One region of the Brevibacillus sp. Leaf182 genome, then DNA from elsewhere that is predicted to be linked to it. Evidence: riboswitches for the same ligand, from Rfam matches in the RefSeq annotation. Region 1 holds a riboswitch; each other region holds the start of a gene.
What was found. A riboswitch is a leader RNA that binds a small molecule or an ion and turns the genes downstream of it on or off. The one in region 1 is predicted to bind lysine.
Positions count from the first base shown of each region.

Region 2: linked by a shared signal. The riboswitch ahead of ASG16_RS20480 (aspartate kinase) and the one ahead of dapD (2,3,4,5-tetrahydropyridine-2,6-dicarboxylate N-acetyltransferase) in region 1 are both predicted to bind lysine.
Region 3: linked by a shared signal. The riboswitch ahead of ASG16_RS13600 (amino acid permease) and the one ahead of dapD (2,3,4,5-tetrahydropyridine-2,6-dicarboxylate N-acetyltransferase) in region 1 are both predicted to bind lysine.

Region 1 covers NZ_LMPN02000031.1:10,259-20,033, forward strand. The annotation lists gene ASG16_RS21465 (hypothetical protein) at 75-2,117, shown strand; gene ASG16_RS21470 (hypothetical protein) at 2,176-2,370, shown strand; gene ASG16_RS21475 (EcsC family protein) at 2,393-3,238, shown strand; gene ASG16_RS21480 (GNAT family N-acetyltransferase) at 3,213-3,761, opposite strand; gene ASG16_RS21485 (flavodoxin) at 3,830-4,270, opposite strand; lysine riboswitch at 4,410-4,599, shown strand; gene dapD (2,3,4,5-tetrahydropyridine-2,6-dicarboxylate N-acetyltransferase) at 4,691-5,401, shown strand; gene ASG16_RS21495 (aspartate aminotransferase family protein) at 5,416-6,630, shown strand; gene ASG16_RS21500 (N-acetyldiaminopimelate deacetylase) at 6,634-7,767, shown strand; gene ASG16_RS21505 (hypothetical protein) at 8,041-8,640, shown strand; gene ASG16_RS21510 (DUF4912 domain-containing protein) at 8,753-9,115, shown strand; gene ASG16_RS21515 (glycoside hydrolase family 73 protein) at 9,228-9,775, opposite strand, start outside.
Region 2 covers NZ_LMPN02000029.1:47,482-57,256, forward strand. The annotation lists gene ASG16_RS31600 (S8 family serine peptidase) at 1-987, opposite strand, end outside; gene ASG16_RS20450 (MarR family winged helix-turn-helix transcriptional regulator) at 1,178-1,621, shown strand; gene sdhB (succinate dehydrogenase iron-sulfur subunit) at 2,189-2,938, opposite strand; gene sdhA (succinate dehydrogenase flavoprotein subunit) at 2,957-4,711, opposite strand; gene ASG16_RS20470 (succinate dehydrogenase cytochrome b558 subunit) at 4,731-5,342, opposite strand; gene ASG16_RS20475 (YslB family protein) at 5,772-6,224, shown strand; gene ASG16_RS20480 (aspartate kinase) at 6,274-7,515, opposite strand; lysine riboswitch at 7,746-7,933, opposite strand; gene uvrC (excinuclease ABC subunit UvrC) at 8,036-9,775, opposite strand, start outside.
Region 3 covers NZ_LMPN02000023.1:39,612-49,386, reverse strand. The annotation lists gene ASG16_RS13615 (inositol monophosphatase family protein) at 204-1,004, shown strand; gene ASG16_RS13610 (CGNR zinc finger domain-containing protein) at 1,036-1,593, opposite strand; gene ASG16_RS13605 (DinB family protein) at 1,761-2,255, shown strand; lysine riboswitch at 2,340-2,525, shown strand; gene ASG16_RS13600 (amino acid permease) at 2,639-4,087, shown strand; gene ASG16_RS13595 (hypothetical protein) at 4,306-5,169, shown strand; gene ASG16_RS13590 (hypothetical protein) at 5,327-5,518, shown strand; gene ASG16_RS30900 (hypothetical protein) at 5,511-5,657, shown strand; gene ASG16_RS13585 (TolC family protein) at 5,875-6,930, shown strand; gene ASG16_RS13580 (aminoglycoside phosphotransferase family protein) at 7,002-7,913, opposite strand; gene ASG16_RS13575 (aminotransferase) at 8,260-9,438, opposite strand; gene ASG16_RS13570 (Lrp/AsnC family transcriptional regulator) at 9,435-9,775, opposite strand, start outside.

The sequences.
Region 1 (9,775 bases):
TAACACGGTTATTGTCGAATAAAATCAGTTGTTTCCATGCAAATACGTAAGACGAAAAAGTAGGAGGGCAGTTCGTGAAAAAATGGGTTGTAAAAGCACTACTTGTGTGTTTGGCAACTGGTACCTTTTTGTCAGGTGTGTCAGTACCGCCAGCCATGGGAGCCGGGGCAACAGCATCAATGAAAAAAAACAGCCAAGTATCTAAGCCAATCCGGAAGCAGCCTGTTCACGATATGGTTATCTTTAACGATTATCAGGTTGCGGGACTGGATTCAAAAGGTTGGAACTGGGTGAAGAATGATGAGTTTATTCTACCTCCGGAGACACCACTCGATATTGACGTGATACAGACTACATATGGAAATGGAACAAACCTAAGTCGAAAGCAAGTATATTTGGATGGTGTAGAATTAACGGAGTTTCAAATGGAGCAAAGCTCAAATCAAGCAGTGTTCAAATGGCAGGTACCGCGCTTCACAATTCCCTCAACGAAATTGTCTGCTGGCTCTCATACGTTGACCTTTGTAGTGACTGATGCCAATGCAAAGAGCAGTACGTTACACGTGAATTTTCAGGTAGAAGCACAAAATTATCCACGTATTTATAAGGGAGAAAAAGCAGAGGGAGAGCCTTTGGCGACAGGCGGGCAGATGACCATTTTCGGAAATATGGGGTCAACTGATTTTAACAGTTCTGTACCTGGTACGTGGAAGCTAACAAACAAGTCTACGAACCAAGAAATGAGATCTGTTCCTGCTACTGTGTTTTCAACAGGTACCTTGTTGACTGGTCAATACCAACTCCTTTTTCTACCTGATGATACCTCCATGTCGCCTTGGACTACGACGGTTCAGATTGGCATGGCGGAGCTTTATATGGGTACAGATGCGAGTGGTCAAAAACTGGCACCGGATCAGACTATTACTGCCCCGGAGTCATCAGGTAAGATTTCCTTGTATTCGGCATACCCAGGTCGATGGTCGGTGAACGGAACTGGACAAACGTTGACGAATGCGCAACATTTTGAAGTGGATATCCCGATGATGCTGGCGGGTATGACGATTTCTGTCACTTTTGAGCCAGATTCCAAGGAAAACAAAACGGATTCCTTATGGGGAGGTTCTACGTCGACTACGATTCACATACAAATTCCAGGTGCACCCAATGCTTGTGGTCCCACAAGCGGAGACGTCACGATGGATGTGTTGATGCAGCCAAACGAAAAATCGACACTCATGGTCGAGAAAGCAAACGTGTATTCATCAGACAATACAGTAAAGCTCTATCAAAACCCGGTTCATGTGATATGGCTGACTACAGCAGCAGAGCATATCGAATTCGGTAGTGAAGCTGATGACGAGGAAGGACCAGGAGTATGGGCAGTCGATAACGTCGTGGTCGATAGTGATAAATTGAATTGGGATCATACAGGCTTGTTACTGTCTGGCTATAAGCCAGGGCGTTACAAGGTAAACTATTACAGCAAAAGAGACCCTGCCAAGACATGGTGTGGTTACATACAGGTCATTGAGGATACGCCACCAATCCCAGCGTCCCAAAGTTGTGATCCAGGTGATTCAGGTATGGCTCCACCACAGGCGCCGATGTTCATGAGAGGAAAAGAGGGCAAGGAATTTCGAGATGGAGATCTTGTAACTGTGGAATCTGATAGCGATCTTGCTGAATTGGAAAACCTACAACTCATCTCGACGTATGCAGAGCGGACTGGGACGAAGAAAGTTAGAGAGAGCAGGAAGGCTTCCGCTTACCATATGCCCAAGTATGAGTGGAAATATGGAGAGAACGCCATCGGTGCTAGACAAGAGCATAGCAGTGCTACGATATCCTCAGAAAATCGGATCGAGATTTACTACGAAGGAAAAGAAATCACTGCCATTAAGCCTTCCAATCGAGATGGTGACACTGGTAACGGACTGGAATCACTTGATATCAGCAAGTATATTGATCGGCAGCAGCCCGGTAAATACGAGATCAAAATAACCAACATCCTTAGCAACAAGGCTTGCAAACTCGTTACAAGACAAAAAAGATCAGTCAAAAAAACAGACGTTGATGAGCGAAAAGAAACGATCACATTTACAGTCGAAGTGAAATAACGATTGACCCCCTTGCATTTTGGCATGGGGGTTTTCGACTACAAGGGGAGGAAGTCCTGTGACAAATGAACAGAAGGCGATCCTGGAAAAGTTCGGGTTTCGGATCGAAGGAGAGGAAGTGAAACATTTGAAGCTGGGAATCGTAAGAAATAAAAAAGAATTCGTCTGTCACGCCTCATCGGAAGCGTTGCAGGACTACATTAAGTCCATCTTGCGCAACCAATGTCAGTGGAGGCGAGGAGAATCTGAGTGAGCAGCCAGGGAGGTTATTGGGTTTGAGGGAGTCCAGGGAGACATTAGTTACGGCATTACGTGAAGTGGAGGCTTGGGAGAAGGATCAGAACGACTTGTGGTTCTGGGAAAAGCTTGGCAGACTTCCTTTTGTTCTGTTGGATCGGATTACGCCTGCATTCGTTCAAGAGAAGCTGGGAAAAGCCGTAGATGAAATGGCAGCTTTTCTTGAGACAGGTGGAACTTATTTGGTGCAGGATGAACCGATTTACAAGCGGTTTGGTAAACGGTTAGAGGGACAAGGCACATCTGTTATTGGCAAGGAGGAGATTGCCGCTGTACCGCTTACGATGATGAATGATGTCGCCATGGAGCTAAAGGATTCACGAGCGAATTTTGCCACGGTACAAGGTGCGACGACTGGCTTCGGAGGGATTTTTACCCTCGCGATCGATATCCCGTTATTAATGGGGACATCCCTAAAAGTATTACAAGAGATGGCTCTTGCCTATGGCTATCGACCTGAAGAGAAGAGGGAGCGGTTGTTCGTCGTCAAATGCTTGCAGTTTGCTTCCTCCGACATCGTAGGGAAAAAAGCGATACTCGCTGAGCTCTCTCGCTTTGATGATCCAAATGCACAGAGAGAGGTAATGGCGCAATTGCAGGGATGGCGTGAAGTCGTGGTAACGTACACAGAAAACTTTGGGTGGAAAAAGTTATTTCAAATGGTGCCCATTGCTGGTATTTTGTTCGGGGCGTATTTGAACCGCTCAACCGTACAGGATGTCGCCGAAGCGGGGATGATGCTGTACCGCAAACGGCGCATCCTGGAGCGGCTGCGTGAGAGCGAAAAGAGCGAGGAAATTACGGAGACCACTCCTCAACAGTAAGAGCGTAGAGGAGATGATCCTCCCATTCACCGTTAATTTGCAAATAGCGTAACGAAAGTCCTTCCTGGCGAAAACGGTTTTTTTCCAGGACGCGAATGGAAGCTTGGTTGCGAGGCATGACAGCAGCTTGTACCCTGTGTAGTTTAGCATCAGAAAATGCAAAATGAAGGGCGAGATTTACTGCGGATGTCGTATAACCTTTGCCATTGCATGACTGATCCATAAAGTAGCCAATCGTTGCATTTTGCCACGCGCCCCGCGCGACATTCGATAACGCTACACGTCCTATCATCTTTTTGGCTTCTCGGCTGAATACGCCGAAAGCATAGGCTGTGCCACGTTCAAAATCATTCTGTGCTTGTGAAATCTGTTCTTGCTGTCCTGGGAGGGTCAGAAAGGAAGAGGGGCGGATCGGTTCAAATGGTTGGAGAAAGTCATGATTACGCAGCCGAAGCTCTAGGAGCTCGGCTGCGTCTTGTTGTTGGAGAGGCCGTAAGAGAATCTCGTCCGTATGTAGTGTCATGAGATCAATCCTCCTTAAAAAGTTGGATTGATAGTATAGCATGTGCCAGAGTATTTGGGAAACATCAATTAGCCGAGCAATTCAGCAAACGATACCCCAAATGCTTTGCAAGCTTCCACTTCTTTTGCAGTAGGAGAAAGCTCGATTTTCAAACCTTCCAGAGGAGTTTCCGCACCACGCTCGCTCGCCTTTTTCAGCAAAATATCAACAGCTGCACCGACATGCTCGTAAGCGGAGTCGCAAGAGCCAAAAGCAACGACCTTTTTCCCGCTGAGGTCAATATCGTCCATTTCCTCATAAAAATCCAGGCATTCGTCTGGCAATTCGCCATCGCCCCATGTGTAGGCACCAAGCAAGATTCCGTCGTAAGCTTCTAGTTCTTTTGCGTTCGCATCCATTACTTCTTTTATCTCCAGCTCAGCACCAGTTGAACGAATACCTTCTGCAATTGCTTCAGCAATTTCCTGAGTATTCCCTGTCATGCTCGCGTATACCATCAAAATGCTCATAAAACGTAAAACCTCCATTTAGATAATGAGTATCATTCTCAGTAATAAAATAATGAAAATGAGAATCGTTGTCAATAACTTTTTTCTTATTGCCACGTTTCATTGATTTTGGTAGAGTTAAATAAAATTATAATAATGTACTCTAAATAGAGGTGCGCCGAAGAAGAGTAAGTCTTTTCGCAATCTGCCAGGGGGCAGGAGAAGGAAGAAAGGCTAAAGCGCCGAAGCTTATGCTATGCCCCTACGTAGCACAGGCTGGGGTGTCTCATGAAAAATGAACATCCTGTCACAAGGGACCTCAAGTCTTTTTGTGGAGCGCTATTTATGATTTGCTTATGTAGTATCAAGAGCAATGAGATAGCGAATGCACTCATTGCTTTTTTTGATTTACCATGCTGTTATTTTGAGGAGGATGTAACTATGAACATGATGGATGCTAACGAAATTATCGCGTTTATTCAAAAAAGCGAAAAGAAAACACCGGTGAAGGTATATGTGAAAGGGAACCTGGAGGGAATCGACTTCGGTGCGAGCTCCAAAGCCTTCATTACTGGTCCTACTGGTGTTGTTTTTGGTGAGTGGAAAGAGATTGAGCCAGTGCTTGCTGCTAACGCAGACAAAATTGAAGATTATGTAGTAGAAAGCGACCGCCGCAACTCCGCTATTCCATTGCTGGATACCAAAGGGATTCAAGCGCGTATTGAGCCAGGCGCAATTATTCGTGACCAAGTGACAATCGGTAACAATGCGGTCATCATGATGGGTGCTTCCATTAACATCGGTGCAGTGATCGGTGAAGGTACGATGATCGACATGAATGTTGTAGTAGGTGGACGTGGAACCATCGGGAAAAACTGCCACATCGGCGCGGGATCGGTTATTGCGGGCGTTATCGAGCCGCCATCTGCACAGCCAGTTGTTGTCGAGGATGATGTTGTCATCGGAGCAAATGCTGTCATTCTGGAAGGTGTACGCGTAGGAAAAGGTGCTGTGGTTGCAGCGGGTGCTGTCGTGATTGAAGATGTACCTCCATACGTAGTAGTTGCGGGAACGCCTGCACGCGTGATCAAGCAAATCGATGAAAAAACTCGTTCCAAGACAGAGATCAAGCAGGAGCTACGTCAACTGTAAGGGAGAGAGTGCACATGGACTGGCGTTCGCTCGATAAACAATATATCGTCTCCTCTTACAAAAGACTTCCGATTGCCATAGAAAAAGGCGAAGGAAATTACTTGTACGATACGAACGGGAAGAGCTATCTCGACTTGTTTACCGGACTCGCGGTAAACGTTCTGGGGCATTCTCATCCGCGAATTGTACAGGCTCTGCGTGAGCAGGGAGAGCGCTTCTTGCATATTTCCAATGTATTTCTAAACAAGCCGGCTATTCGTTTGGCTGAGCGTTTGGTTGGGAACAGCATTAGTGGAAAAGTGTTTTTCACCAACTCTGGTGCAGAGGCTACAGAGTCTGCGATCAAGCTGATTCACAAATGGACGAAAAACGAGGGGGCAGGCCGTGAAGGCATCGTTGTCTTACGCAACAGCTTTCACGGGCGAACACTCGGAGCAGTGCGTTTGACGAGGCAGGCTCACGTCTATCAAGACTTTCCTCAACCGGCTTTTCCAGTGTATGAACTGGATGTGGAGGATACGGAAGGATTGCGAGCGATTTGCCAGGAAGCAAAGCCCGCTGCGGTCCTTATGGAGCCAGTCTTGGGTTCCGGCGGTGTCGTGCCATTAACGGAAGCGTTCTTGCGAGAGGTAGCTGCGATCTGTGAACAAGAAGGTATGCTCTTTGTCATGGACGAGATCCAGACTGGAATGGGCAGAACAGGAAAGCTGTTTGCTTATGAGCATGCAGGCGTAACGCCAGACCTGATCCTTTTCGCCAAAGGCATAGGGGGAGGGCTTCCACTCGGCGGTGTCATCGCTGGTCCAAAGCTGATGAACCAGTTCAAACCGGGGGATCACGGAACGACGTTTGCACCATCACCACTGTCTGCTGCCCTGGGGAATGTCGTGTTGGACGAATTGCTTAATCCAGCCTTCATCGCTCACGTAGAAGAAGTGATTGCGTACCTGTGGTCGGGCTTGGAAGCGTTGCGAACGCGTCTTCCAGATCAGCTGCAATCCCTTCGCGGAAAAGGCTTAATGGTTGGAATTCCGCTCTCTTCCACCCCGGAGGAGGTAAGTCACTTGCAGCAAGCATTGCTTGACAAAGGAATTCTCGTTGACGTGACACAGAAAACCATTGTTCGTCTGCTTCCACCTCTGACGTTGACAAAAGCTGATGTGGACCGTTTCCTTGCTGTGTTTGAGGAACAATTAACAGCAAGAACAGGCACGAAAAAGGAGGCGTAGGCCATGACGACTTCCTTGTTTACACAAATTCGCCGAGACCTGCACCAAATACCGGAGCCAGGCTTCGCTGAAGTGAAGACGCAACAATACTTGCTCGACTATTTGAAAAAGCTGCCCCAAGAGCGAATCGAGATCAAAACGTGGCGGACAGGCATATTGGTCAAGCTGGCGGGAACAAAGCCAAAACGATTCATTGCCTGGCGGACGGATATGGATGGCCTACCGATTATAGAGGAAACGTCCTATCCGTTTCGCTCGCTTCATGAAGGGTACATGCATGCTTGCGGGCATGATATGCATATGGCAATTGCACTTGGCCTCCTGACGCATTTTACCGAGCATCCGATAGCAGATGATTTGCTGTTCCTCTTCCAGCCGGCAGAAGAAGGTCCTGGCGGTGCTGAGCCGATGATGGAAAGTGAAGAGTTTGCAGGATGGCGACCGGACTGCATTTTTGCCCTGCATATTGCGCCAGAATATCCAGTTGGTCATATTGCGACGAAGCCAGGAATCTTGTTTGCCAACACGTCTGAGTTGTACATTGACTTGGTAGGCAAAGGGGGGCATGCGGCCTTCCCGCACAAGGCGAACGACATGGTGGTTGCAGGAAGCCATCTTGTGACACAGCTTCAATCGATTATTTCGCGTAATATGGACCCATTGGATTCTGCCGTCGTTACGATTGGAAAGCTGGAGAGCGGGACGAAGCAGAACATCATCGCAGAGAAGTCCAGGCTAGAAGGGACCATCCGAACCTTTTCAATGGAATCGATGGCAATCGTCAAGAGCCGCATTGAATCTCTCGTAAAGGGAGTGGAAATAGGCTTTGATTGCCAGGCAACGATTGACTACGGGGTTGGCTACTGCCAGGTTTACAACGAGGAGCAGCTAACGACAGACTTCATGCAATGGGTACAGGAACAATGTGAAGATGTAACTCTCATCACCTGCAAAGAAGCCATGACTGGAGAAGACTTCGGTTACTTTTTGAAAGAAATTCCCGGCTTTTTGTTCTGGCTGGGAGTGCAAACGCCATATGGCTTGCACCATTCCAAATTGGAGCCGAACGAAGATGCGATCGAGGTTGCCGTTCGACTGGTCTCTCGGTATTTTACATGGCTTTCGCAACAGGAGTAGCAGGTGTCAGGAGCAAAAAAAGAGTGGCTGGAAAGCCGCTCTTTTTTCTGTGTCATTCCCAACCGTATTCTCGTCAAGAGTAAGGAGTAGTTACTAACATCTCTGTGCATAAGTCTTTCTTCCTAAGATTTTTGTGCTTGTGGATAATGTGGATATTGTTGAAAAAACTTATCAGGGCAGCACAACTATTTCCTTTTCCAAACGTATAAACTAGGGAGAAGAAATTCCGGAAAAACAAGCGCTGCCGCGCACACATACAGGAGGATTATTGACATGAAAAAAGCATGGTTATCGGCCTTGTTGGCGTTGACTGTAGCAGCAGGGGTGGGGAGCACTACTGCGCTGGGAGAGGGTGCGATGCGCGTATTTTTCGGCGCGGAAACCGTAGCGAGTGAAATGCCAGCATCCAAGGCCGAATCGGTAGAATCAATAGTGAACAAGCTTGGTGGTTTTGCTGATTACGATCAGCAATCTGGCAAATTGCAAGTGATTAAGCCAAACGTAAATATTATTGTGGTCGAAGGAATTCAGCAGACCCGCAATAAAAATGTCGTTTTTAGCAACCCTGTCAAAGGATACAGCGACAAAAATGTGCCTCGTACGTTTAACGTGTTCGTAGAGGTTGATGACGCGCCTGTAGCCAAAGACTTGCGCATGCAACTCGTGTTGGTCGGACCGGACGGCAAAGAAGTGTCTAAAGGGAAAGAATGGAAATACTCCACTCAAAATGCAAACAGCTTCTATTTTTCTGAGCCTTTTGTATCTACAAAACTCGAAGCATACGGCACTTATAAAGTACAAGTTCAAATGAAATCCGAGAAATTTACTTCTTATGTAACCGTGGGTGAAAATACATTTACAGTTGGGCGTTAAAAATTATGGCTTGGATGCGTTTCCACTTCGCATGTCCCCGTGCTATAATATAGGGAAAAGCCAATATGATTGGTGATAGCAAGTACATGAAAGAAAGGAACGATGGGAGCGAATGGAGACAAATCCCCCGCGATCGTCCACAGATGTAGAAGGCCCGAGTATACGCATTGCCTGGAAAGATGAGCAATCCATTCAGGCAGAGTGGAGCATGACGAAGGAGTTCGAGCAAGAAATAGAGCGAAAGTTTGCTATTCCGTTTGCTGAACTGCCTTTTGTCCTACGCCTTTTTGATGTGACGTACCGCAAAGAGATCCGAAATGATGGCACTGACCTTTATACTGATTTTGATATCAACCACCGTTCTTCCGAATGGATTTTGTACGGAGTGACGCAAGGATTGGAATATTGCGTCGATCTGGGAATTCGGATGGTGGACGGAAGGTTTTATTCGCTGTCCAGGTCTCAAATGATTTGATCAACGTGCTCAAGCAACGTACGACTGAGGCAACTGCATTTTTATACGAAACAGCCCCATTATCCGCGAGATTTGCTTGTGGCAATGGGGCTTTTGATTTATATTCGTACACTTATGGGTTCTCTCGCTGTTTGTCCAACAGTCGCAGGGCAACCGCTAAAACAGCCCATACTGGCATTGGTTCGTCTAACTTCTTTAGCCATTCGGGTGAGGTCAGCAAGCCCTCTTGTAACGCACGATTGCCCAGCTCCAATTTCCAGGGAGGAAACGATTGTGGCTCTTCTGGGGCGAATGGATCGTACTGAGACAAGTTGTACGTTTGAATGAGGCGCGTCAGCTTTTCTGCGTACGCAGGATCGGTAGCGTAGCCGGCTTCTTCTAAAGCCTGTGCGGCTTGTGCGGGAGTAGCTGCTGCCAGCACGTTTTTGTATGCGGGCTTACGTAAAAACTGGGCATGGTCTTCCATGGATTGCTGGTAATTTTCGTAAGCGCGGAACTGGGAGGTACGTGTGACTGTCTTTCCGTTTTCTACCTCTTTGCTTTCGATGGTGACAGAGCCGGCAGGTCCCGTTCCCTTCATTCCAAAGAGGTTGTACGAGAATGTCCCAGTGGCAGGGTCAACAGGTACTTTTTTACCCCAACCTGACTCGAGTATGGCTT
Region 2 (9,775 bases), on a different contig from region 1:
TGGCTTCATCAGCGTCATGACCGGGTTTATTGCACCCCCGCCTTCCACATAGCCGGATAAATACACGACTTTCTCCATTCCGGGTACCCCTTGCACCGTGAAGCTATAGCCAGCCAGTGCTGTAGCGTTGACTGAAGCAACTGAAAACGCATCAGGACTCAAGCCTGGAGAACCGATCATGGCGATATCCGGATTCTGTGCTCGTACCTTATCACTGCCGAAATACGCATCATTGCCTGCTGCTGCCACTACTACGATTCCATTATCGACTGCGCGCTTTACTGCCATTTGCTCCACATTTGTTTCATCCACGTAGCCTGCTGAGGAACCTAGACTCAAGTTGATGACATCTGCTTTTTTCGTAATGGAATCATTGATCGCAAATAAAATCGATTCACCTAGCCCAGGAACCTCGCTTTGATAATTGGAAAATACTTTTTGGCTGATAAGCTGGGCTTCAGGAGCAACCCCTTTTACTTTTCCGTTCGCACCAATAATTCCCGCCACATGAATACCATGCTGAGATTCCGATACGTCTTCCGTTGTTTGCGTACGGTCAGCCCAGTTAAAGCCAGGGATCACCTTATGAGAAGAACCTGATTTTTGCATGGCTGAACGCTTATCATGCGGGGCAGGCAAATCGGGGTGGCGCGGATTGACTCCCGTATCGATCACGGAAACGAGCATACCTTCTCCCTTTACGCCTGCTTCCTCCCAAGCCTTAGTCGCCTCAATCATTTCCAGCGAATCAACAGGTGCGGATTTTAATTGCTCTCCTCGCAGTAGAAGTTCTTGACGTTGCCATTCATCTGCCTTTGTCTTATATTCCTTGTCCGCCCTGCCTGTATGTAATGGCTCGTGCATTTCCGCGAGATCCTGCAAAATCTGCGTACGAATGGTCGCCGTTCCTTCAAACGCTGTTGTGCTGACAGTCGTTGCGGGAAGCAAAGCCAATATCAATCCAATGCTGCATACCTTTTTCTTCATCGTTTGCCCCCTTGCTGGAAGTCATTCCATTATGTTTTCAGTTTTCACTAGGAATCGCTTGGGTATTCCCTTCTTTTCGCGAAGGTTGACAAACGAAGTATTTTCAGCCTATATTTAAGTGCATTAAATAATTACATATCAAATATTCCCGATAACGAAGAAATAGATCAAATAAGGAGACGATACAAGCATGCCCTCCCCCTTAACAGATACGCTTGAGCGCTTGCAGGAGGCGTTTCGTACCATTATGCGCACGATGGGAACGCAATTAGCCGAACCTGTCTCTGGTTTGACTGGCCCGCAATTCTACATTCTTCATCAGTTGGAACAAAAGGAAAAATGCACCGTTGGAGAATTGGCTGAATCAATGGGGGTCAAACCAAGCGCAATCACAGCGATGGTCGACCGCTTGGATAAACACGGTTTTGTCGCCCGTGATCGTGATGAGGAAGATCGCCGAGTGGTTTACATCAGTTTGCGCGATTCTGGCAAAAAGATTCTGCAAGTAGCCAAGCAGAATCGGAGAGAAAAGCTAAATAAAATGTTTGCTCACCTCAGCGAAGATGAACTCCAGCACTTTGTCCTCATTTTTGAAAAGCTGGCGATGGCGGCGGTCATCGAGGCGAGTGAATAAACTCCTTGTACGTTGCTGTTGTGGTGGGGAGAAAACAGGAGAAAACGCTCAGATTCTAGGGCCACCCGCTGGGGGATTCACTGCCCGACTCCATGCAAAAAGCGAAACCGCGTCCAAAGCGGTCCTTCCAGGATGCTTCTCAGAGGTGGACGCTTAAGAGCGTGTTCGCTTTTTGCATTGCGTCTCGGTCGGTGTACCAAAGATCTTCGCTTTTTTCTCCTGTTTCCTCTACGATCTTTCCCTATTTAAACGGGCTTTTAAAGATTTAAAAGAATTGAAGAAATGTCCTCAGTTACGACAGAGAAGAAAATTTCCAGACGTAGCGACTTGTGGAGTCCAACCGAGCGGAGAAGGGATTCGCGGGCAACAGAAACGCAACGTGCCCGTGCTACGAAGCGGCTACCACTTTTGCGTTTCCCCGCAAATCCCTTCGGAGCGGACAGTCTTATCCCCCAGCAGGACGGAGCCTGGAGCCTAGCCTGGAAATATTCTTCTCTCCACTACAGCGACATGAAAAAAAGGCGTGCATTCCGGATCACCGGTGCACGCCTTTTCTATTGCAAACAATTAGGAGAAGAAGAACTTCTTCACTGCATGTTTGGTTGTTTCTTTGTTCATGTGAGCGATTGACGTTGTCAGCGGAATGCCTTTTGGACATGCTTGTACGCAGTTTTGCGAGTTACCGCAATCACCGATACCGCCATCTTCCATCAGGGCTTCCAGACGCTCATGCTTGTTCATCATACCCGTTGGATGCTGGTTGAACAGACGAACCTGCGAAATCGCAAACGGACCGATGAACTCAGCCTTCGCATTCACGTTCGGGCAAGCTTCCAAGCAAACACCGCACGTCATGCACTTCGAAAGCTCGTACGCCCATTGACGTTCAACTTCCGGCATGCGAGGACCTGGTCCCAGATCATGCGTACCATCGATTGGAACCCACGCTTTTACGCGTTTCAGCGCATCGAACATGCGGCTACGGTCAATCGACAAGTCACGTTGTACAGGGAAGGTGCTCATTGGCTCAAGACGAATCGGCTGTTCCAGTTTATCAACCAGTGCCGAGCAAGCTTGGCGCGGTCTTCCGTTAATAACCATCGAGCACGCACCGCATACTTCTTCCAAGCAGTTCGATTCCCAGTTTACTGGAGATGTTTTTTGACCTTGTGCGTTGAGTGGATTACGTTGAATCTCCATCAAAGCACTGATCACGTTCATACCAGGACGGTAAGGGATTTTGAACTCTTCCTTGTACGGAGTGCTGTCAGGGCTATCTTGACGAGTGATAATCAAATGAATCAATTTTTCTGCCATGATCAGTTTCCTCCTCTCTTATTTCTTGTCAGACGTATAGTCACGTTTACGTGGTGCGATCAGGGATACGTCGATGTCTTCATAGTAGATCTCAGGCGCAGTCGTTTCAGCATTGTACTTCGCCATTGTCGTCTTCATGAAGTTCTCGTCATCACGCTCAGGGAAGTCAGGCTTGTAGTGAGCACCGCGGCTCTCGTCGCGCTTGAGCGCACCGATCGTGATCGCGCGGGACAGTACGAGCATGTTCCAGAGATGACGGGTAAACGCCGCACCAGAATTGCTCCATTTATTTGTATCGTTGATGTTGATTTTCTTGTAGCGTTCCATCAGTTCAACGATCTTATCATCCGTTTTTTGCAGACGGTCGTTGTAACGTACTACCGTTACGTTGTCAGTCATCCACTCACCCAGTTCCTTGTGGATCAGGTAAGCATTTTCTGTTCCGTCCATTTTCAGGATGCTGTCGTATTTCGCTTGCTCTTGGTTAGTAAAGCCATCGAAGAGCGTGGAAGACAGATCATCAGAGGAATTTTTCAAGCCTTTGATGTACTCGATCGCTTTTGGACCTGCAACCATACCGCCATAGATCGCGGACAGGAGGGAGTTCGCACCCAAACGGTTTGCACCGTGCTGAGAGTAATCGCACTCACCTGCTGCAAACAGACCAGGGATATTGGTCATTTGGTTGTAGTCTACCCACATACCGCCCATGGAGTAGTGAACCGCAGGGAAAATCTTCATTGGAACTTTACGTGGGTCATCCCCAACGAATTTTTCGTAAATCTCGATAATGCCGCCCAATTTTACATCCAGTTCTTTTGGATCTTTATGGGACAGGTCGAGGTATACCATGTTTTCGCCGTTGATACCCAGCTTCATATCTACGCAAACGGAGAAGATTTCGCGAGTCGCGATGTCACGCGGAACCAGGTTTCCGTATGCAGGGTATTTATCTTCCAGGAAGTACCAAGGTTTACCGTCTCTGTACGTCCATACACGGCCACCCTCACCACGAGCAGACTCGGACATCAGACGCAGCTTGTCGTCGCCAGGGATTGCAGTTGGGTGAATTTGGATCATCTCACCATTGGAGTAGATAACCCCTTGTTGATACGCCGCAGACGCTGCTGTACCTGTATTGATAATCGAGTTCGTCGATTTACCGAAGATGATACCAGGTCCGCCTGTTGCCAAAATAACGGCATCCGCACGGAAGGATTGAATTTCACCGGAACGCATGTTTTGTGCAGTAATCCCGCGACAGGTTCCTGTATCGTCCAAAACGGCTCCGAGGAAATCCCAATATTCGTACTTGGTTACCAGACCTTCAGCTTCATAACGGCGTACTTGTTCGTCCAATGCGTACAAGAGCTGTTGTCCAGTTGTCGCACCCGCAAAAGCGGTACGGTGATGTTTGGTTCCCCCGAAACGACGGAAGTCCAACAAACCTTCTGGCGTACGGTTAAACATAACGCCCATACGGTCCAACATATAGATGATGCCAGGTGCTGCATCGCACATTGCTTTAACTGGCGGTTGGTTTGCCAAGAAATCTCCGCCATATACTGTATCGTCGAAGTGCTCCCATGTGGAGTCGCCTTCCCCTTTGGTATTTACCGCTCCGTTAATACCGCCCTGCGCACAGACAGAGTGGGAACGTTTTACCGGAACCAGGGAGAACAGCTGAACAGGAACGCCTTTTTCTGCTGCTTTGATGGTAGCCATCAAGCCGGCCAAACCCCCACCGACAATGATCAGTTTACCTTTTGCCATGAGTTTTGTCCCCCTATCCCTACAAAATGAAAGCCGACATCGCACGCAAGCCGATGAAGGTTACAACTACGAATACGCCCAAAGTCACGAATGTTGCAATACGTTGGGAACGCGGCCCAACTGTAATTCCCCAGTGAACCAGGAACGACCACAGTCCGTTGGAGAAGTGGAAAGTCGTGCTAATAATCCCGATTGTGTAGAATACGATCATTGCAGGACTGCTCAAAATGTTTGCCATCATGTCATAATCCACGTGTGCACCCAGTGCTTTTTGGATACGGGTTTCCCAAACATGCCAAACAATAAAAATGAGGGTAATGACTCCTGTAACGCGTTGCCACAAGAACATTTGGTTTCGGAAGTAACCGAAGTTCCCTACGTTATGCTTCGCTTGGAACGCAATGTAGAGACCGTAAACTGCGTGAAACAGGATCGGGAGGTAGATCAAGGCAAATTCAAGTACTAACAGAAATGGAAGGCTTTCAATGAAGCCTACTGCCTGGTTGAAAGCTTCAGGCCCACGAGTCGCTTGATAGTTGGCGGTCAAGTGGAACACGAGGAAGAGCCCGATCGGAAACAAACCAAGAAGTGAGTGTAGCTTGTGACTGAGAAAGCTATGGCCTTTCGCCATACAATGGTCCCCCTTTCAATGTATGTAACTCTCAATTCTGTGAAAAACGTCAAGCATCACCGCAAGCGGTCCAAAACGGTTTTCGGCCGCTTTGATAGACCTTTCCCCAATATCCTAACCCATTGCCGCACCCATTAGACATAACAAAACCGCCACGATCATTTTATGAAGAGCATCTTGACGCTGTTCACAAAAAGACTGCGTTCGCTAGATCATATGAATTTGTCGGAATGTGTCAAAATTCGAGAAAAAGTTGGGCAAAACTTTGACCAAATCCAATTGTACTCTTGTCGACACAGAGCGTCAAGACAATCAATGTACTAAATACATTGATAGAATAACTTTGTTTAGTCCAGCTATTTTTTCTATTACGATGTCATGAATGTGAGCCCCTCCTCATAATCTAGTACAGACAGGAGGGAAGCACATATGAAAGAGAAGGATCAGCTAGCAGCACTGTTGCCACCGGAGACCATTCCCTATGCGGAAAGAATGAATATGCCCTATCTTGGCTATCATCTTCTACGTGAAACGCTGACCAGCACCCTGCTAGGTGATAGTGAAAACCATATCCTCTATTGGATAGGAAAAAATATGGGCCGCCAAATCCCCATTCAATCTGCAACAGGCCCGATTATGCCTTTTATACGGCTCGGATTAGGCCAGCTAGACGTCGTGGAGGAGACCGGGCAAACTATCGTCTATTCGCTCACTCATTCTATTTTTAGCTACCAGTCTATAGAGAGACTGACATGCAGTCTTTCTTTTGAGGCTGGAATCATTGCTGGTATGATTGAGCGGTGGAAAGAAAGAGAAGCGTTCAGCAAAATCGAGATGGAAAGCCCTTCAGACATACGTATATCTGTACAAGTGGCGTCATGAAGAAAATGCCCCCTCTACCCATAACAAAGGGAGAGGGAGCATCCATATTTTATACTCCGTGCACGACCGCGGTTTCCTCGACATCCAGACCATATGCCGAATGAAGACTGCGAACAGCCAGCTCCGTCAAAGCTGCTGGAATGACGCAAGAAACCTTGATATCAGACGTAGATACCATTTTAATAGAAATTTCTTTTTCTGCCAGGACGCGGAACATTTCAGCCGCTACCCCTGGATTGTTGATCATACCCGAGCCAACAATCGATACCTTGGTCAAGCCTTCCTCGAAATCGACTTTTTCAAAGCCAAGCTCGTTTTTGTTTCTGTCCAGCGTATCAAGTGCTTTTTTCAGGTCATCCGCTGCAACGGTAAAAGAAATGTTCGTAACAGACGCATCATAGGAGCTTTGGATAATGATATCGACGTTCACCTGGTTATCCGCCAGCGTATTGAACAGACGGGAAAGCGTCCCGACCTTGGCAGGCATGCCGACAACCGTGATTTTGGCTACATCTTCATCGTGTGCAACTCCACTTACTACTCTTCCTGTTTCCATGTTGGCAACCTCCTCAACGTACGTACCATCTTCGGCAGTAAAGCTGGAGCGGACGACCAGCCTTACCTTGTATTTTTTCGCAGCCTCTACTGACCTTGGATGAAGAACCCCTGCACCGAGGTTCGCCAGCTCCAGCATCTCATCATACGAGATCGTATCCAGCTTGCTTGCTGCTGGAACCATTCGTGGATCAGCTGTATACACCCCGGACACGTCCGTAAAGATTTCGCATTTCTCAGCGTTCAAGCTCGCTGCGAGTGTAACCGCTGATGTATCCGATCCACCGCGGCCGAGCGTCGTAATTTCACCTTCGTCACTGATCCCTTGGAATCCTGCCACGATCACCACACGACCACGGCCGAGCTCGGATTGAATCCGCTCTGGATCAATCTGCTTGATCCGTGCTCTTCCGTGAATCGCCTCCGTAGTGATTCCAGCTTGCCAGCCCGTAAGAGAAATGGCGTCGTAGCCTTTTGTATGCAAAGCCATCGACAAAAGCGCGATCGATACCTGCTCCCCCGTGGTCAGCAGCATATCCATTTCACGCTCGGATGGGTATGCGCTAATCTGCTTGGCCATATCTACCAACACGTCAGTAGATTTCCCCATTGCAGAAACAACGACTACCACATCATGTCCTTCCTCTTTGTAGCTGATAATTCGATCCGCAACTCGTAAAATTCGCTCAATGGTACCTACAGAGGTGCCTCCATATTTCTGCACGATCAACCCCATGCGGCTTCTCTCCCTTTTTCTCATATCCAATTTGGTATTTATCTCGTATTGTATGGTTTTTCACTATTCTCTCTATAAGGAAAAGTCTTGCATTTTTATTTTACAAAAAAGGCACCGACAAGGAATAAGACCTGCCGCTGCCTATTGTTTCGACATACCGGTTCCTCCCTCCCAATACACGCGGACAACGAAGATTGACAGTAAACACCATCAAAACTCACATTGACACACCGTGAGATAGCTCTCCATCTGACAATTGGTCATTGTGCAGATGACAGTCCTGCATTTGTTCAACGCAGACCCAGCATGGAGAAAAGCGGGTTTCCCTCCACACTTCGGCGAATTCCCCTTTCCCGTCCCCTTCACAGATACCCGATCTCAGGGTGGTACTCTTGGTTTTCGCGCCTCTACCTCACTCCATAATGGAAGTGAGGCTAACTATTCTGTTTGAATCGGATTATATCATGAGTCTAAAAATGGATCAATTCCTTTTTAGAGGTTATTCCAAAAGTTACATTTGCTATGTGTCCAGCTTACGCAGATGCCCGATGATTTCTTTTGCCAGCTTGTCGCCGATCCCTAGTTGGCGGAAGTCTTCGACGGTCGCCTCGCGCATTTTTTTCAACGAGCCAAAATGAGAGAACAACAGCTTGCGTCGTTTCTCACCGATACCCGGAATTTCATCCAACTGAGAGGAGAGCATCGTTTTTGTCCGGGATTGTCTGTGGAACGTAATAACAAAACGGTGGACTTCATCTTGGATGCGCTGCAACAAATAAAACTCATAGCTATCACGTCTAAGATTCACAGGCTCTGGCGGATCTCCGTACATGAGCTGAGCAGTGCGGTGCTTCTCATCCTTCGCGAGTCCACAGACGGGAATATAGAGACCCAGCTCGTTTTCCAGCACGTCCATAGCCGCGCTGATTTGGCCTTTTCCACCATCAATCACAATCAGATCGGGCATAGGCTGGTTTTCTTTCAACAGGCGAGAGTATCGACGGCGAACGACTTCGCGCATGGAGCCGTAATCATCTGGTCCCTCGACGGTTTTGATCTTGAATTTGCGGTATTCCTTTTTGTCAGGACGCCCGTCTGTAAACACAATCATCGCAGACACAGGCTCTGTTCCCTGTATGTTGGAGTTGTCAAACGCTTCAATTCGATGAGGAACCGGAATGCCTAAAATGTGACCGAGATTGTGTACCGCTTGGACCGTACGAGCATCGTCCTTGGACATCAGGGCGAACTTCTCCTGCAAAGCAATACGGGCGTTCTCGGAAGCCATCTTCACAAGCTCATGCTTTTTGCCTCTTTTCGGCGCATGGACTTTGATGCCCAGCCACTCACTCAAAAGCTCCGGTTCACTCTCTTGCGGGAGCAAAATTTCTTTTGGTAGCGCATTTTGCTTGTCGTAGTAGAACTGGCTCACATAAGACATGAAGTCTTCGGTTTCGCTTCCATAGTATGGAAAGGAAGTCGTCTGACGCTCGATCATCTTCCCTTTTCGCATATAGAACACCTGAATGCACATCCAGCCTTTTTCCACAGCAAACCCGATAATGTCGCGGTCTACCGTATCGGTGAACGTGATCTTCTGCTTCTCCATCACCGCTTCGATGCTCTTGATTTGATCGCGATATTCCTTGGCGCGTTCGAACTCCATGTTTTCTGCGGCTTGCAGCATTTTTTCCGTGAGGGTTTGCTTCATTTCCTCATGGCCACCATCGAGGAATCGGCTGATTTCATCCACCAAACGCTGATTTTCCTCTGCCGATACCTCGTACACACAGGGCGCTAGACATTGTCCCAAATGGTAGTAAAGACAAACCTGCTTGGGCATATTGCGGCATTTGCGCAACGGATAGAGGCGATCGAGCAGCTTCTTCACCTCGGAAGCATCTCCGGCATTCGGATACGGACCGAAATACTTGGCTTTATCTTTTAATACCTTACGGGTAATCTCCAGGCGTGGCTGCGCCTCATTCGTAATTTTGATGTACGGATACGTCTTGTCGTCGCGGAGCATGACATTGTAACGCGGGTCGTGCTCCTTGATCAGGTTGCACTCGAGGATGAGCGCCTCAATCGCTGAGGATACCACAATGTACTCAAAGTCCACGATCTCACTGACCAACATCTGCGTCTTCCCGTTATGACTGCCTGTAAAATAAGAGCGGACGCGGTTTTTCAGCACCTTGGCTTTTCCTACGTAAATGATTTCCCCGCTCGCATTTTTCATCAGGTAGCAGCCTGGCTT
Region 3 (9,775 bases), on a different contig from region 1:
GTCTCAAACGCGCTGCTCATGTGCATAAATTGTGAATCTCGACATCTTACCAGTGTTGACGAACTGATTTTTTAATAGTAGTATTCAAACATACTACTTATATGTTTTGGCTGATCAGTAAAGTGGCGTTCAAAACAAAAGTACGGAGACCATTACGAAAAACTACTCGATTTTTACCAAAAAGAGAAGGGATGGGAATTGTTATGAATCTACAGGATGTGCAATTTTGCGAGGAACTGGTAAGAAGTGCGGGAAATGAGTTGCTAGTGGAATTTGAAAAAGGCGTGCCCTGCCACAGCAAGGAAGCAATGGCTAAACGCTTTGAAGAGGTGAATCCCGTAGTTGAAGCTCGATTGAAGCGCTCATTATCCGAGCGGTTCCCCACCTATGAATTCTCTGACGCGGAATTCAATCTGGCTGCACAGGAAAAGCCTGAATTCACAAGTCCTTATTGGGTGATGGATGCAATCGATGGAGCGGTTCACTTTCTGCAAAATATGCCGATGTGGGCTACTTCCCTCTGCCTGATTGACGGAGGACGCACGGTTGTTTCTTTTGTCTATGATCCATGCCGTGATGAACTGTTTACCGGAATTAACGGGCGTGGAGCTTTTTTAAACGGACAAAAAATCAGTACCTTATCCAAATCGCAGCTAAGTGAGTGCATTCTAGGGACGCTCTTTGCTTCCTCCGAGCCGATGAACCTCTTGGTCGGAAAGTATACAGCGAATTCCTTGACGAGAGTGATGCCAGAAGCTTTTGCCATCCGCATGCAAGGCGCGGTTTCACTCCATCTTGCCTATGTGGCGTGCGGACGACTCGACGGTTACTGGGAATACGGTGAAGGGGTGTATGATTGGCTGGCTGGTGCTCTTTTGGTAGAGGAAGCCGGAGGCAAAATTACGGATACGCAAGGGAATGATTTTTGCTGGAAAAACACAGGCATCGTAGCAGCAAGCTCGACCATCTACCCTAAGCTGATCCAATTGACCCCCGCTTCATGAAGAACAGATAAAAAGGGTGAGCCTATTAGCATCACCCTTTCTCCTTTTTCCGTTCGCGAAAACGGCGCACCTTCATCAGGTTTCCGCACATTTTGTCATCGCACCAGCGGCGCACCCGGTTGCGGCTTTCATCATAAAACACCCAGCGGCAATCCTCGTTGTCACATATTTTGACTCGCTCCAGATGCTGCGGGGCAAGCAACTCCGCGAAAGAGGCTGCAATTTGTGCCATGACGAGGGGCCAGCCCTCTGTTGAGCTAGATTGCTCTTGCCTGTAGCTACCCTCCTCTTCTACATACAACACCTGCACATGAAAAGGAGCGAGAGCCAAAGCTCTGTTCAATTCCGCAAGGTCCTCCTCTTGGAATCGCTCTCCACGGACAACTGCTTCCAGCATACGTCGCAAACGCTCGCGCAACTGCAAAAGTGAAGCGGCACACTCCTCATTCATCGGCAGCGGTGCGGTTAGCTTGTATGTTTGCAAAAAGGATGACAGCCATTCCTGGTTCTCCAGGCGATTTTCCCCACGACCAGAACCACGCCAATCCCGCCAATCACTATTTAAAAAATCGATACAAAGCCAGTCCATATCATCATCTCTCCTGACGAAACCCTTCATTTTCTCTCTTGTATGATCATACAGGATATGGTAATCTCTATTTGTAACCACCGTAATAAACTTAACTGGTTACAACCTCATTTCTTATTGCTATTATAGCGTTTCATCAATCTGTTTCACAGACGAGGAGGAAGCCTATGAATCGGAAGGAATTGCTTTTGCACGGATGGGAATGTACGTATGACAAGGAAGACTGGTATCCACCCTTAAAAGAAGCGCTTTCCGGCGTATCAGCAGCCGAGGCGAGCTGGCGCCCTGTGGGAGAAGCAGCCAACACGATCTGGGAAAACGTCAGCCACCTTCTTTATTACAAAGAACGCCTGTTGCATCGTCTAATGGGCACTGAATTTCCTGGATCGGCTGAGACGAACGATGATACCTTCATCCCGTCCGGCGGTCCCGATGACGAAGACGCTTGGCAAGCTACTCTCGCTCGCATGGAAAGCGTCCACCGCCACATTCACGAAAAGCTTTCCTTGCTGACAGATGAAGAGTTAAATCAGATGGCTACCTATACGCCCATTTACCAAAATGTGATGAGTTTGGTCCTGCATGATGCGTTTCATACGGGACAAATCGTCCAAATTCGCAAGCTGCAAGGCTCCTGGCCTGCCAGACGATCATTTGAATAACAAAATTTCACATTGATTAATCACAAACAATCCTTTATAGTTGATGAATCACATAATTTCATACATGTTATCCTCATCTTTCACGGTGAGGATAGAGGTCGCGGCTTTTATATCATCCTGTACGAGATTCAGAGAAAATCAATGACTCCAGGTAAGGAAAATCCGCCGAAGCTCATATCGCGTCTCTGTGCGATTGGGTTGGGGCTGTACTCGAAAGGGGCAGAACTGTCACGTTTGCATGCCAAGCAAACGTGGTGAGCTATCTTCAGTGAAGGCTTGGTGGGGATTGGATGATACCGCCCTATGCCATTTTTTTGGCTATGGCGGTTTTTTCGTTTCCGACCTTCCTTCTCAAAAATCAAGAAAGGTCGTGCAAGCAGCTTATGTCACAAAATCAATTGCAACGTGGTTTAAAAGCCCGACACCTGACGATGATTGCCATCGGCGGCTCGATTGGGACGGGATTGTTTCTTGCGAGTGGAGGCTCGATCCACTCCGCCGGACCTGGTGGAGCTTTAGTCGCCTATCTTGCCATTAGTATCATGGTTTACTTTTTAATGACCAGCTTGGGGGAAATGGCGGCCTTCATGCCTGTTTCCGGTTCGTTTTCGACGTATGCCACACGGTTCGTCGATCCATCTCTCGGTTTTGCTCTCGGCTGGAACTACTGGTACAACTGGGCCATTACCATTGCCGTCGAGCTGTCAGCTTCCGCACTCATTATGAAATATTGGTTCCCGGATACCCCAGCGATATTGTGGAGTGCTTTGTTCCTCGGATTGCTGTTTGCCTTGAATCTCCTGTCTGTGAAAGCCTATGGAGAATCTGAATATTGGTTCGCCTTGATTAAAGTAATAACGGTTATCATCTTTATTATTGTGGGTGTGTTGATGATTTTTGGCATTATGGGCGGTCAAGCAGTCGGCTTCCAAAACTTCACCAAAGGAGACGCGCCATTCAACGGCGGCTTCATGGCCCTGCTCGGTGTCTTTATGATTGCCGGATTCTCTTTTCAAGGGACAGAGCTGGTTGGTGTCGCAGCTGGAGAGAGCGAAGACCCTGCTCGCAACATTCCGAAGGCCATCCGTCAAATTTTTTGGCGCATCCTGCTCTTCTACATTCTCGCTATTTTGATCATCGGGTTGCTGGTTCCATACGATAATCCAAATCTGATCAGTGGCGACCTTACGGATATTGCGATCAGCCCGTTTACGATTGTATTTGAAAATGCCGGTTTTGCTTTTGCAGCATCCGTCATGAATGCGGTTATTCTCACGTCAGTATTGTCTGCTGGTAACTCTGGCATGTACGCCTCTACACGCATGCTGTGGAACCTGGCGAAAGAAGGAAAAGCACCAAAATGGTTCGCAAAAGTAACAAGTAACGGCGTACCAATCAATGCCCTGATCTTGACTGCGCTCATCGGCGCCCTTGCTTTTCTGTCCTCTCTGTTTGGAGAAGGCGAAGTGTATGTTTGGCTTTTGAATGCTTCTGGTATGTCAGGCTTCATCGCCTGGCTGGGAATTGCCATTAGTCACTACCGTTTCCGCAAAGCGTTTATCGCCCAGGGCCGTGACTTAAGCGAATTGCCTTATCGGGCAAAGTGGTTCCCGTTTGGTCCGATTTTTGCCTTCATCATTTGCTGTATCGTTATTTTGGGGCAAAACTATTCCGCATTCATGGGTGGAACGATCGACTGGTATGGCGTCCTGGTCTCTTACATTGGCCTGCCACTCTTCTTAATCATTTGGCTCGCTTATAAAATCACCCAAAAGACCAAGCTCGTCCCTCTAGAACAAGTAGACTTCAGCATGGATGAATACACGAAATAATCGAAGAAAAATTACGGACTTCCGTTATCTAAACGGGAGTCCTTTTTCGTGTTTGCCAGCATATTAAAAACTGCCCTAAAATAGCCGATAGTATAGAAAAGAAGCAATTGAGATCCGTTTCCTTCCGTTCTCACAACTCATACCAGTCATCTGATAAAAGGTAAACCAGATCTCCTACCATCACGACTGAACATGAATCCATGTGAGGAGAGTAGAACATGCAAATCCAATCGTATTCCCGCTACCTATCCCCCCAGCTTCCAACTAACCAAACTGCACCTAAAATGGTGACAGGAACTAGTTTGGCATTGCCCAAGCCCGATACTGTAGACCTTCGTTCACACAAGGCACGCGAGCTACCTGCTGATGCCATCGAACATCACAGCGTCCAATTTTTCTTTAGCACAGAGATTAATGAGCGTTTGAATAAAATTTTCGCAGATAAACCACCCGAGGCTCGCAAGGCCTTTGACCACATCCTGGAGCGAAATTTTTTCAACTCCCAATCCACCTACACCGATGAAGAAAGAGCTGCTTTGATAGAAGTGGGTTTAACACAAGGCAAATATTTGGCAGACCAATACATGGCTGATGAAAAAAATGCCGCTGAATTTTTGGATACCCTCCATCTGCTTGCTGGCGTGGCCAAAACCCGAAAGGTTGACCCTGCAACTGGCAGTGTCAGCTACGTAGAGCTTCCGCAAAAACCGCAGGGGGCGCCGAACGACTATGTGAATCCGTCCAAGCTGATGGAGCGTTATGACCCAGAAGCCTACAAAAAAATGCAAGCGGCCACAACCAATCAAACAGAGAAAGTAAGCATGCTGATTCAATTCGTCAAAAAGCTGCAACATCGTCCAGACTGGATCGCACAATACCGGAACGAACAAGCTACACTTCTCTCTGATTTAAAAAATACAAAAATCGCTAACCGTTTTGAGAATGTAAATACAAAGGACGCCACTGAATTTGTTCGTCAAATGAATACGCTTGCTGAAAATGCTTCCGTTTCTGCCTTCACACCATTGCTACAAACGAATCTTGCCTCTTTTATGAAGATCCTGGCCAAGAAAACGAGTTAGAGATAACTTCACAAAGATGATCGTCACAGCCTCCGCCCGAACTTTCCTGGGACTGGGGCTGTTTTTTCTTGTGAAGTACCAGTCTCTTTCCTATTCCAGTTAAGGAAAATGGACAGGCAGGTGGTGGACATACTAACCCGTAAAGGAGGATACGAACATGGATGACAATCGCGAAAACGACCTGCCTGATTTCAAACAACTGGATGACAGACTGATCGCTCAACCTCCGACTAGCCCAATAATCGCAATCCGTACCAATCTGGACAAGAAACCAAATGACGTCGACAATCCGTATGTGCAGCAAGACTCTAAACCCACTGGACAAAATAAGGGGGACGCAAATGACTGATCACATCTCAAAGGAAAAACCGGACATGGGTTATAACGGAAGTAATATGCATGGTTATTCCCTTACACCAAAGGAAGGGACATTGGATCAAGCTGCCAAGACGGCTGCGGCAAAAAAAGAAAACAGGGAGAAAGAATAGTTTTTCCCCCATTACGAAGAACAAATCCCCCTTTGGGGAAACAGGCAGATGCTCCTTGCCTTTTTTCCTGAAGGGGATTTGTTTTGGATTTCTAACCAAGAACTTGGTGAAAAACATTTTCTTATTGACGAAATTCCATTGGAAATATATACTTTTCATGGACTTGATAATGAGAATCGTTATCAAATCTTTGCATATATAATCAGGAGGTTGCCCCATGAAATCCAGGCTCTTCAAACACATTTACAGCACAACATTAGTCACTTCTCTCCTCACAGGTGGCGCCCATATAGCTCTGGCCGCACCACTCGTGGCCACTGCTGAACAGACGGATGTTTCCCCTTTGTCGCTAGATTTCGCAGTCGAACAGGCAATTAAGAACAGCGTTGATCTGGAGGTGCTTCGGCTTGACCTAGATATTACGAAGTACGAAACATCCATCACACTGAGAGAAAAAGCAGAAATAAAAAAAGCCGATATCATGACGCTGGCTGATGCAAAAAAGAAATTCGAAGACGCTGCCAAAGCGATCAAAGAAGTAGTTGTCGATGAAGTCGCCCTGAATACGCAAAAAAACACCATACAATTGCAAGTGCAAAAAGCATTCTTCGAAGTCCAATCATTAGACGCCAAAATCAAAGCACAAAAGACAAGCTTGCAAAGACAGTACTGGTTGGACTCCCAAGAAACAGAAGCTCACAAAAATCTTGCTGCCCTTGAAGCCAGCTACAAACAAGCATTGGCTAAGCTCAACGATTTATTGAATGAAAAAGCGGACAAACAATGGAAGATGATCGCTACTGATCTGACCCAGCACGAGCTGCTTTCCTTGGAGCAATTGCAAGCAAAAGCTTATGAAAAACGTCCTGAAATGATCAAGGCACAAGCAGAAATAGACTTTGCCCAAGTAAGAATTGATTACACAGCCGAGTATTCCGCACTCAGCACATATAAAGGTACAATTGCAAAAAACGAGCACAAAAAGGCGGAACTGCAAAAACAAAAAACACAAAAGAAAATCGGTCAAGAAGTAAGTGACAACTATACGAAGGTACTCGCAGTGAAAAAGGCATTAGAGGAAAGTACAACAAAGAAAGAAACCGCATTGGAGCGCTATCAGGCAACAATCGATCAATATAGATTAGGAAAAGCATCGATGAAAGAACTGATGAAAGACGAAGCAAACCTGTTTGACTCCGAAACAAAAACAATCGAATCGGTTTATCAATACAATCTCGCTGTTATCACCTTGAACCAGTTGACTGGTTATTAATATTTCGTATTACGAAGGATCTCATTTATTCATTTAAAATAAAGAAGGCTTCATCCCATAGGGTGAAGCCTTTACTCATTTATTAGCCTCTCAAAAACTCCTGGCATCACCAGACGACCACCGTCTACACCAAAATCCTCTATGAACCACCAAGCCGATAGCACACTGTGGCAATACGCCCACGCCAGCACTCTCTCTTTTTGCAAAGACAGCGCCTTCGTCAGTCCATCGACCCGCTGTTTCATTACTTCTTCTACCCCATCCTCTGGCAAATGGTTCAGCAAAAACGGAATCACCTCGTATTCTGTCTCCCCGATCAGCCCTTTTGGATCAATTGCCAGCCACGGCTCTCTTTGTGCCCGCAAAATATTTTCATGATGAAGATCACCATGCAGCAGGCACTGTTCTTTTTGTGTGGAGAGAAGCTTTTTGTACCATTGCATGGCCTGCTCCACCATTTGCTCGGGAATCGGTCCTGTCCCTCCTCGGAAATGAGAGCGAATCCCTTCCAGTCCCACAGCCCAGTCCGCTATTGTCGGAAACGTAGAAGCAAGCTTACCCACTCTGGAAACGGGTGTATGCATTCTTTTGATCACGTCCGTCAAGCATTGAATTCGCTCGTCTTCACTACTCAGCTTGTCCAGTGTCTCTCCTGGCATGATTCGCTCCAAAAGCATGATGCCTTTTTCCTCGTCAGCATCGAGTAGCTGCACCATTCCCCGCCCCGCAAAAGCCCGAATTGCCGTCAGCTCTTTCTGCCAGTCCAGTCCAGGCACGCCCAGCTTTAACACGGCGTTTCTCCCATCCTCTAACACAACAGGTGCGACAAAATTATAAGAGAGTGGAAAATGCTCAAGCACCTTTAATGACCATCGTGCTTCGCAATCGGCAATCAACTCATGAAAGGAATCCAGCCAGAGACGCCCGTCTTCTTTATGTACGCCCATAATTGTTTGGGTAAATTGGGTTGGCAGTGAAACCATTAGGAAAACCCTCCTCGAACTACTTGCAAAACATCCTCTTGCATTAGCTTTCAAGCTGTTCCCTTCCCACAGCCGCGTAAGAAGAAGCGCATTTCCAGTCAAGCGCCTCTGGAGCCCAACTCAGCTCAGGAAAAAATGGCGGGGGTTTTCAGCTTTTATTACATACAAAAACGCTTTCGCGTTTTCTGGTTTGAAGCTCTCCCGCCATTTTTTCCTGAGCGGACAGTCAATCCCCTTGCGGGGCGTAGGCCGAAGTGCAGACTGGAAATGCGCTTCTTCCCCACCACAACCACTCGTAAAAAAAGGAGCAGCTTGAAAGCCGCCCCCCTTTATTTCCCGGAAAATGTTATGACATTCGTCCCATCAAGCGCTCCATACGTTCCAGCGCCTTCTTCAACTGCTCGATCGATGTTGCATAAGAACAACGGATATGCCCCTGTCCGCTTTCGCCGAACACATCTCCAGGTACAACAGCTACCTTTTCTTCCATAAGCAGCTTTTCCGCAAACTCAGAAGAACTGAGACCTGTAGAAGCTACAGACGGGAATGCGTAGAATGCTCCGTCTGGCTCGTGGCAAGTCAATCCGATTTGACGGAATCCGTCTACCACATAATTGCGGCGCTGACGGTAACTCTCGATCATTCGTTCCATATCAGAACGTCCATGACGCAGGGCTTCCAATGCAGCCATCTGAGCCATCGTCGGTGCACACAGCATGGTGTACTGATGGATTTTCAGCATGCCCGCAAGTAAATCAGGCGATGCGCAGACATATCCCAGACGCCATCCGGTCATCGCGAACGCTTTGGAAAAACCGGAGATGAGGATCGTCCGATCTTTCATCCCTGGCAAAGCCGCGATACTATCGTGCATTCGTCCGTAGGTAAGCTCCGCATAAATTTCATCGGAGATCACCATGAGGTCATGCTTTTCAATGATCGGCAAAAGTGTTTTCCACTCTTCAGCCGTCATAGTCCCCCCGGTCGGGTTATTTGGATAGCAGAAAATGATTGCTTTTGTACGCGCGGTGATGTGCGACTCCAGCTCTTGTGGTGTCAGCTTGAACTGGTTTTCCATCGTTGTTTTCAGGAAAACTGGCACCCCGCCAGCCAAGCGAATGACTGGTTCATAGGAGACATAGCAAGGCTCCACTACCAATACTTCATCACCCGGATCGAGAATGGCACGCAGTGCGATATCAATTGCTTCGCTGGCACCGACCGTCACGAGAATTTCTGTCTCGGGATGATAGCTGACAGAAAAACGTTCTTCCAGGTATTTCTGAATTTCCACGCGCAATGGCAGCATACCGGCATTGGATGTATAAGCTGTATGTCCACGCTCCAGCGAAGAAATCGAAGCTTCTCTCATGCGCCAGGGAGTGACAAAATCAGGCTCCCCTACACCTAAAGAAATGACTCCCTCCATCGATGCTGCCAAATCGAAAAAGCGGCGAATGCCTGATGGCTTCAACGATTGAACTGTACTGGATAAACGGTTTTTGACTTTGACTTGTGTACTCACGGCGTAACCACCATCCTGTGATCTTCGTCACGATCTTCCAGCTCAATGCCATCGTGCTTGTAACGTTTCAAAATAAAGTGTGTAGCTGTTGAGACCACCGAATCGAGAGTGGACAGCTTTTGCGAAACAAAAGTGGCTACTTCTTTCATCGTTTTGCCTTCCAAAATAATTGACAAGTCATAGCTTGCACCAGACATCAAGTACACAGCCTTCACTTCTGGGAAACGGCAAATTCGCTCCGCCACTTCATCAAAGCCGACATCGCGCTTCGGCGTCACTTTCACATCAATCATCGCGTTCACGTACGGATGATCGTCCACACGCTCCCAGTTCACCA